Regions from separate parts of the Solibacillus sp. FSL H8-0523 genome, predicted to be linked through region 2. Evidence: predicted binding sites of a transcription regulator. Region 2 holds the regulator's gene; each other region holds the start of a gene.

Region 1 (3,285 bases), 120 kb from region 2:
GGGTAATACACGTGTATCATTTAAGACAAGGCAGTCCCCTTCGTTGAACTCATCTAAAATATGCCCGAACTTGTGATGTTCAAGCTCAAGTGAATTTGGATTCACAACCATTAATCGGCTCGCAGTACGGTCTAATAATGGGGTTTGGGCAATTAATTCCTCTGGTAAATGAAAATCAAAATCTTCTACTCTCACGTTCAAAACTTCCTTTTTCTTTTATACTTGTTCGTAGCCAAAATGGTCATAGCAAAGGTTTGTGGCAACTCGGCCTCTAGGTGTGCGCTGAATAAAGCCAATTTGTAGTAAATATGGCTCGTACACATCTTCAATCGTAATACGCTCTTCACCGATTGATGCAGCAAGTGCATCTAAACCAACCGGACCGCCGCTGAAGCGTTCAATCATTGACTGCATAAGTTTATGGTCAATGTGATCTAACCCACGCGGATCGACCTGTAGTAATTCAAGTGCCTGCTGTGCAAGACCTTCTGAAACGGTTCCATCGGCTAATACTTGCGCAAAATCACGTACGCGCTTTAATAACCGATTGGCAATACGCGGGGTCCCACGAGAACGGCGCGCAATTTCGTATGCCGCTTGCTCATTTAACTCAACACCGAATAGCTCACCCGAACGGATCACAATCTGTGCTAATGACTCTTCATCATAATATTCTAAGCGTGCTAACACGCCAAAGCGGTCACGTAACGGGGCAGATAGCGCACCCGCTCGCGTCGTTGCACCTACTAATGTAAACGGCGGTAACTCCAGACGAATGGAACGTGCCTCGGGACCTTTACCAACAACAATATCTAAGCAAAAGTCTTCCATTGCCGAATACAACACTTCTTCAATTGCTCGAGGCAGACGATGAATCTCATCGATAAATAATACATCGCCTGCTTCAAGTGAGCTTAAAATGGCGGCTAAATCGCCTGGACGTTCGATCGCAGGACCACTCGTCATTTTCACACTAACTTCCATCTCATTGGCAATAACGACCGCCAATGTTGTTTTCCCTAAACCTGGTGGACCATAAAGGAGAACGTGGTCAAGACTTTCTTGGCGTATCTTTGCGGCTTCAATAAAGATTTTTAAGTTGTCCTTTACTTTATCTTGGCCTATGTACTGTGCCAAGCGTTGTGGTCTCAGTGATAACTCGAATTGCTCTTCAGCATCCGTCGCCTGTCCTGAAAGTACGCGGTCTGACAAAGTTCTCACCTCACTTTATTTCAATTTTAATAATAGTTTTAATGCTTGTTTAATGTAAGCATCCGTTGTCTGAAGCTGATCATCCTCATCAAGCTGTGGTTTAATTTTATCCAGCTCTTTTTCTGAGTAACCAAGTGCAACTAGCGCTAACATTGCCTCTTCAAGCTCATGCTTATTCGGATTGACCCCAAATAACGGTAACTCATCTTCCGCGCTCGGTAACAATACGGTATCAAGTAGCACATCGAGCTTGCCTTTTAAATCTAAAATCATTTGACGCGCCGTTTTCTTACCCACACCTGGGAAACGAATTAAAAACGCTTCGTCTTCCATTTCAATCGCTTGAATGACGGACGTAGGATTACCACTCGCTAAAATCGCAAGTGCCCCTTTTGGCCCAATGCCTGAAACTTGAATTAACTTTTTGAATAATTCACGCTGCTCTAAACTATGGAAACCGTATAAATTTTGCGCGTCTTCACGCACTTGCATCGATACGAAAATTTGCTGCTCGCTTGCTGATGTTCTGAAGGCATACGGGTTTGGCGTATATAACAACCAGCCAACTCCCTGCTGCTCTAACACGATATACTCTGGCGTAATGCGTGTCACTTGTCCTTTTAAATAATCATACATCGTTCATCCCTCACATTTCTTGCTTTAGTATAGCATAAACAGACGGATTTCACCGAACATATGTTGCATTGTTCACAACAAAAGACTGTCTAATCGACAGTCTTTTCTAGTGTACCATATTCTAATGTGTCATGGTTTGAATCGTGTTTTTTAGTGTTTCTTTATAGTGAAGCCATTCCGCGACAATCGATTGAATAAACGGATAGCATGCAAGCTTTTGACGCTCGTTTAATTTTAAATAAAACAGGCTCTCGCGCATAATCTCATTTGGGAAATTTAAATAGACCAGTTTATGCCGCGCTGTTTGTAAATACGGATGATCCTTCATTAATTTAACTAAATCATAATTCGTTTGTGACAACACCCGGTGCATCCACAAAATCAACTCGTCTGACGCTTCCCCTAGAGCTGCCAAATCAAAATCAACAAGCACTACATCTCTATTAGATATCATACTATTATGATGCACAACGTCCCCATGTAAGATTGTCATGGATTCATGAGCATTGAACAGTGCCAGTTGATTCAATGTATGTGCCGCCTCACGGACAACTTCATTGTAATGATGACTAAGTAACTCTTTTAATAACACTTCATTTTCAACAAATCGTTCAAATCGTCGTTGCCATTTTTGATGCAAATCATAAATTGGCAAAACATCGTGTTGTTGCCAGTTGATTTGGTTTTTTGTTTCATGCAGAGCTTGCAGTGCCTTTAATACCTTCTTTTGATCATTCACTTTCCGGTAATCTGCACTTTTCCCTTCAAACCAACGCTGTTTTAATATATGAGCATCTTCGTTCCATTCAAGTGGAATATGGTACTTAAATTGCTGTTTTTCCAGTTGCTCATGTACAAACGTTACTTTTTGGGCAAGAAAGTAATCATCGTAGTATTTCATAAAATAGGCGCCGTCTTTTGCATCCCACTTCCAGCAATTTTCTTTAATTACATGTGCCATGATCTTTGGTTGTGAGGCATCATTTGTGACATTGGAAATGTATTGTACGGCATCATTTGTGGGTGACAGCACGGTTGGGGCATACACATCATCTGATGGATTTCTTCATAATATTGGCGCACTTGCTGATCATTATCATCGCACATCATTTCTTTACCAGGAGATTCTTCTTGCATCGCTGGTAGCATACGCATCGGCTCTTCTACGGGCATCTTGTGGCAATGCGGACATGGCTGTACCGGCATCATTTGTGGCATTTGTTGCATTGGCATTTGTTGCATTTGTGGCATTGGCATTTGTGGCATAAACTGCGGCATCATCGGTTGCTCGATAAAAATCGGCTGTTGCTGAGGTTGTTGAATATAAATCGGTTGTGGTTGCATCTGTGGCATCATTTGCTGCGGGGGTGCTGTCATATTTTGTTCCATTGTCGGCTGGACATGCACATGCGTTTGCCAGTTCGGCATTGGCATCGG
Region 2 (3,285 bases):
GTCGCATACCACGGCGAATTTTCGCATTGTGCATACGGCGTTGATATTCTTCTACGATGGCTAAAATTTCGAGTAGCATCGTATCCATCTCATTTAATGCTATTGGTCCTGCATCGTTTAGCGTATAAACGGTTGCTTCGTATTTTTGAATCAAATGCAGAACCGCCATTCGTGCATTGCCACGTCCTAAACGTGTTTCATCTTGTACGAATATGGCCTTTATATTTTCTTCTTTCATAAAATCAAGCATATCAAGTAAGCCATCACGGTCTACCTCATAGCCACTATGCTGATCCTTATAGACGCTAAGCTCTGAATAACCTAACGATTTCGCATAGCGTTTTAATTCCTCCTCTTGACGAACAAGAGAGGTTTCTTGCGTGTCTTTTTCTGTACTAACACGGCAATAGAGTACTGCTTTAGTTTGATTCATTATTTCTCGCTACCTTAACTGTCTTGTCTTCCGATGATTCAACTTGATTTAGATTGGCAATATAGTAAGATTCCTTCTCTACCGGTACGACTAAAATTTGTCCAAAGACAACTTTTTCATCGCGTAAGCCATTTTCTTTTTTTACAAAGTTGATCCAATCGTGCTTAGCCATTTTACCACGATATGTTTCAGCTAACGACCATAAAGTATCACCTTGTTCAATCATTACGTGTTCGTATGTTTCAATTTTTTCATCATCTAACAGTAAAAATACGAACAGTAATGCAGAAAATGCGAATAACGTTGATGTGAAGCTGTTTAATTTAAATTTTTTCATCGTATAAACCCCTTTAAGAATGTATGTTCGGAATGTTTGTTCTCATAATAATACGAACATATGTTTTTGTCAACTGTTTTCTCGAACCTATGTTTGCATTTCTGTTCGCATACTGCTATACTGTATCTAAGAAAATAGCAATATAAAGAGGTGAGTTCGTTGACACAAAAAATTTCTAAAAGGCAACAAGCAATTCTAGCTTTTATAAAAGAGGAAGTTCGTTCAAAAGGCTATCCCCCTTCAGTGCGTGAAATCGGTGAGGCTGTAGGTTTAGCTTCTAGTTCAACTGTCCACGGGCATTTAGCTCGTTTAGAAAGTAAAGGGCTTATTCGTCGCGACCCTACCAAACCACGCGCAATCGAAGTATTAGATCAGGACGATTTAATTGTCTCTAAATCAAGTGTCATTCATGTGCCATTAATCGGGAAAGTCACAGCAGGTTTACCGATTTCAGCAATTGAGGATATTCAAGAATACTTCCCTTTACCAGATAAGTACGGTGCAGCAGAAGATGAATTATTCATGCTTGAAATTATGGGTGAATCGATGATTGAAGCTGGCATTTTAGATGGTGACTATGTAATCGTGAAGAAAACATCTACTGCAGATAACGGAGAAATTGTTGTCGCGATGACAGAGGAAGACGAAGCAACGGTAAAACGTTTCTATAAAGAAAAAACACATTTCCGTCTACAACCTGAGAACAGCTCAATGGATCCTATTCTTGTAAATCAAGTATCAATTTTAGGTAAAGTAGTAGGTTTATATCGAAACGTTCACTAATCCATAAAAATCCACTATCAGCAAATTATGATAGTGGATTTTTTTTAGCTTTTATAGTGAATCGCTGCTTCTATAAAGCTTTTAAATAATTTATCAGACGGTATATCATTTTGTAACCCTTCCGGATGCCACTGAACACCGATACAATATGGATGCTCGGGATGTTCGATCCCTTCTACTACACCGTCTTTTGCACGTGCATTCAATAAAAATCCTGGCGCAATGGCATCAACCGCTTGATGATGGAAAGAGTTCGTTAAAATCGAATCTTGGCCAATAATTTGCTGTAATTTTGATGGGAACAGTTCGACTGTATGCGTTAATTCATGACGCATTGAAGCCTGTGTATGCTTCAACACATGCTCTACTTGTGTATCAATATCTTGATATAATGTACCGCCAAAAGCTACATTCATTACTTGTTCCCCGCGACAGATCCCGAGTAGTGGCATCTTGCGTTCAAATGCTTTTTTCGCCATTAAGATCTCGCTTTGATCACGCTCATCAATGACCATACCAAGCTTTGGATGTGGCTCTTGGCCATAGATAAGTGGGTTGACATCATAGCCCCCAATTAATAACACACCATTCAAACTATCTATTACAGAATCTACCGTTTCTTCATCTAAATACGGAATGCAAAGAGGAATCCCACCCGCGCGTTTAATCACATTAATATACGTATTATTAATTTCCATTTTGCCTTCAACTGGGTGCATTGTTAAACCAATAAGTGGTTTCATGGTTTTCCTCCTACTAATGACGTTTGGCATGCCTCTACAAAGCTTGAAAATAGGCGCTGCGCATGAATATTGCCTATTGGCGCAAGTTCTTCTGGGTGCCATTGTACGGAAATACAATATGGATGATCCTCATGTTCCATCGCTTCAATGACCCCATCTTTTGCTACAGCAGATAAGATAAGCCCTTCACCGAGCTCCCCTACTGATTGATGATGGAACGTGTTAACACGAAACACCTCATCTTCAAAAATCACCTTCATTTTTGGTGTTAATACTTCTACACTATGTGCGAGTGCACCACGCTTTGACGCTTGCTTATGACCAATTGCCCCTTCAACTTGCGACGGGATATCTTGCAGTATTGTACCCCCAAAAAAGACATTCATAATTTGCATCCCGCGGCACACACCTAAGATTGGTAGATCACGCTCAAATGCACGCTTCATCAACAATAAGTCACTGTCGTCACGCTTACGTACAACACGACCGATATTTGGATGTGGCTCCTCGCCAAATAGCTCTGGATCAATATCCTCGCCACCAATTAAAACGATACCGTCCACTCGGTCTAATAAAGCATCCACGTTTTCTTCCGTCGCATTAGGTAAACAGATCGGAATCCCACCTGCAATTTCAATTGAATCTAAATAGGCATTGTTGATATCTAATTTTTTATCAATGTCATACATCGTTAAGCCAATTACCGGTTTCATCTCTCTATCTCCCTTTACAGAAAATGATAATTATTCAAACTATTCAAATTATAACAGGAGATGACACGACTTAAAATTAGAAAAACACATTTCGCGCCAAATAGCGCGAAATTATGTCTTTTCTTATGTGGATTTCCTTGAAAAAGTTATACTTTCCTATCCACTAAAAAGATGAATCCATACAACCGGATTCATCCTAGAACTTATTTTTGTAGTTGTTCGACAAAGTACGCCTTGATCTCTTTCCAGTTATGCACGCGTTTATAACCTTCTTCT
Region 3 (3,285 bases), 2.0 Mb from region 2:
GTCATTGGTTTTCAACAAATGGTACGACAAAAGCTACCGATGTATGTTTATCCGCAAATGGGGGGTAGCATTGTCTTAATCGGTGAATTGGTATTGATTGTTGGTTTACTTGCTTATTTTGTACCGGTACTCGGTGCAGCGGCATTAGCGCTGGGTGCAATTTCTCGTACGGTTATTGGCGTTTACTATAGTCGCTCAGAGGACCGGAACAGTTATGCGGTGATTCGCAGTGAAAAAGGAATCATGATTGCCAGTGTGTTACCGGATTCGCCAGCAGAGAAGATGGGCTTAATTGCTGGGGAAGTTATTAAGAAAGTTAACGGTCAGCTTGTTTTAACCGAAGACGAACTGTACAGCGCCTTACAAATTAATGCGGCACATTGTCGTTTAGAGGTGCTCGATCATAGCGGTGAAATTCGTTTGACCCAGCATGTTGTACACAGTGAAGATAATCATAAAATTGGGCTATTAATTGTCCGTTAAGTAAGTGGAACCTCGCACATTGTGGGGTTCTTTTTTTGTGCATTATGTTTATCACTGTTCGACTTCGTAAAGTATGATACTATAAACGTATTATTCGTTATTTGAATTTTATGAATGCATGTAGAAAGCTTGTCGTTCTTAACAGGAGTGGGAGTTATGTTAGATTGGGTTAGTATTGCGAATGTTGAATTATTGATTGAAAAATATAAATTATTGGGGCCTTGGTTTAGTGTTTTACTAACATCGATTGAGGCGTTTTTACCGTTTATTCCATTGTTTGTCGTGGTTGTTGCGAATGCGGGAGCTTATGGGTTGTTTTGGGGCTTTATGTTATCGTGGCTAGCGACCGTAGCGGGCTCGTATTTATTCTTTTTAATCATCCGCAAATTCGGCAACCATCGACTATTTAAAAAAATAAAAGCGCAACACCAAGTGCAAAAGCTGATTCAATGGGTTGATATGCGCGGCTTTACACCGCTGTTTGTTCTACTCTGTTTACCATTTACGCCAGTGGTTGTGGTCAACAGTGTGGCAGGCTTATCGAATTTAAAAAAGAACTATTATTTTTTGACATTACTCATTTCTAAGCCGGTGATGATTTTTTTCATTAGTTATTTAGGTAGTGACTTACGCGCGGTTGTAAGTTCGCCGATGAAAATTATCGTATCGTGTCTGATTATTGTCGGGATTTGGCTGTTAGGGAAATGGATTGAACACCTGATGAATAAACGTGTAGAACGAGATTTACGCAATGCACGAGCAAATAAGCAGTAAATTTAGGCGTCGCTATATTAAATAGTGACGTTTTTTCTTTGCTATGTCTAGGCTAAAGCGCCAGCCCCTAGGACATTTCGGTGCCTCCTGCAAAAGTGGTGTAGCATTTACTTTTGCGTCAGGCCCTGCAATGTCTGAGGCTCACACGATGTGAGTCATGTCGGTCATGTCACATGCGTTTTGACCAATCGGGGCTTAAAGGGCGATTTAGCGCTTTTCCTATAGGATAAAGTGCGCGAACATGTATTCTTATTATATAATAAAGATACTTAAAAAAAGTGAGGTGTCGGCGATGACGTTACGTGTGATTTCAGGACGAGCAGGGACAGGGAAATCGACTTTTATTCATGAAGAAATTGTAGAGGATTTAAAAACAAATTTACTCGGCCATCCGATTTTTATTTTAGTTCCGGACCAAATGACGTTTTCAACCGAGTATGAGCTGACTAATAATTATGACATTGAAGGCATGATGCGCGCACAGGTCATGACGTTTAAACGTTTAGCGTGGTTTGTACTGCAAAACGAGGGTGGGATTGCACGTGAACGGATTGATAACACTGGGTATCGCATGCTGCTACGTCGCATTTTAGAAGAGCATCAAGAGGAGTTTTTACTGTTCAAGCAAGCAGCTGGGAAGCGCGGATTTACAAAGGAAGTCGAGCAAATTTTAAAGGAATTTAGTCAATACAATATTGATCTTCCATCGCTTAAACCATTAATGGACGCATTACGTGTGAATGGTGCAAGTGAAGTGCTGCTACATAAAATGCATGATATTGAAATTATATTACAGCAACTAGAGGAGCGCATTGGAGCAGAGTATATCGATGGGGATGGTTACTTCCCGTTACTGTTAGAGCGTATGCCTAAAATGGAAAGCTTACGCAATACGCATGTATATTTAGATGGTTTTGTGTCGTTTAATGGTCAGGAGTTTGCGATTTTAAAAGAGCTGTTAATTTATGCGAAGCGTGTGACATTAGTGTTGCCGATGGATCATCCGTCTTCAGATATGCTGGATGGTTCCACGTTTTACCGTGCGGCGATGACCTACGACAAAGTTAAGCATGAAATAGCAAAATTACGATTAGAGCATGGCCTTGATATTGAGGAAGAGCCGCGTATGCATTTAGAGGTAAATTTCCGTAGTAAGAATCGTGATTTACAGCAAATTGAGCGTAGCTTTAATGAGCCATTTGTGAAGCCGATTGAGGCATTAGGAAACGTGAAAATTTTAGAGGGGGTTAATCCGCGTGCAGAAGTACAAGGTATTGCCCAGGAAATTAAAAAGCTCGTTGTCGAAAAAGGCTTGCGCTATCAAGACATCGGGATTATGTATCGCCAAGCAGATGTCTATGATCCGATTATTACGACGACGTTTACGCAATATGAAATTCCATACTTCTCGAATGAAAAACGTGCGATGCTGTACCATCCTTTAATCGAATTTAGTCGTTCAGTTTTAGAAATTCTCACGTCAAATTGGAAGTATGAACCGGTATTCCGCAGTGTAAAAACTGACCTTTATTTCCCGTACAATGCAAATTTAGCCGCGATGCGTGACCGTGCGGATATTTTAGAGAACTTTGTCATTGCAAAGGGGATTGTGCATGATCGTTGGTTTAATGACGAGGTGTGGCATTACCGTCGTTTTAAGTCACTTGAAAAGATGAATACCGTGCAAACAAAGGACGAAGAGGAGCATGAAGCACTACTGAAATCGGCGCGTGATTTAATTCGAGAACCGGTTGCAAAGCTACAGCATAAGCTAAAAGGACATGTAACAGGCCGTGACATTGTTGTGGCATTGTATGAATTTATGGACGAGCTTGAGGTGTATAAAAAGCTCGTGAAAATGCAGGAGCAGGAAGAAAAAACGGCAGCCATGCAAAAGGCGACAGAGCATGAACAAGCGTGGAATGGCTGGGTGCATATTTTAGAGCAGTTCGACCTCATGTTTGGCGATAAAGAAATCGCTTTAGAAGAGGCAGCACAAATTTTAGATGAGGGCTTTGAATCGCTGCA

What was found. Region 2 encodes LexA, which represses DNA repair genes until DNA is damaged. Its sites were predicted from a motif close to CGAACATATGTTCG; they were not measured.
Region 1: the regulator LexA is predicted to act here: its motif matches at 1,902-1,915, upstream of ruvA (Holliday junction branch migration protein RuvA).
Region 3: the regulator LexA is predicted to act here: its motif matches at 1,494-1,507, upstream of addB (helicase-exonuclease AddAB subunit AddB).

Annotation. Positions count from the first base shown of each region.
Region 1 is NZ_CP150291.1:2,919,369-2,922,653, forward strand. Features, by position in the region: gene queA (tRNA preQ1(34) S-adenosylmethionine ribosyltransferase-isomerase QueA) at 1-195, opposite strand, end outside; gene ruvB (Holliday junction branch migration DNA helicase RuvB) at 217-1,212, opposite strand; gene ruvA (Holliday junction branch migration protein RuvA) at 1,228-1,848, opposite strand; gene NSQ62_RS14615 (phosphotransferase) at 1,970-2,809, opposite strand; gene NSQ62_RS14620 (LysM peptidoglycan-binding domain-containing protein) at 2,797-3,285, opposite strand, start outside.
Region 2 is NZ_CP150291.1:2,802,533-2,805,817, forward strand. Features, by position in the region: gene NSQ62_RS13935 (recombinase family protein) at 1-433, opposite strand, end outside; gene NSQ62_RS13940 (LysM peptidoglycan-binding domain-containing protein) at 420-770, opposite strand; gene lexA (transcriptional repressor LexA) at 930-1,553, shown strand; gene NSQ62_RS13950 (gamma-glutamyl-gamma-aminobutyrate hydrolase family protein) at 1,598-2,296, opposite strand; gene NSQ62_RS13955 (gamma-glutamyl-gamma-aminobutyrate hydrolase family protein) at 2,293-3,009, opposite strand; gene NSQ62_RS13960 (5'-3'-deoxyribonucleotidase) at 3,213-3,285, opposite strand, start outside.
Region 3 is NZ_CP150291.1:652,463-655,747, forward strand. Features, by position in the region: gene NSQ62_RS02990 (PDZ domain-containing protein) at 1-483, shown strand, start outside; gene NSQ62_RS02995 (TVP38/TMEM64 family protein) at 640-1,257, shown strand; gene addB (helicase-exonuclease AddAB subunit AddB) at 1,550-3,285, shown strand, end outside.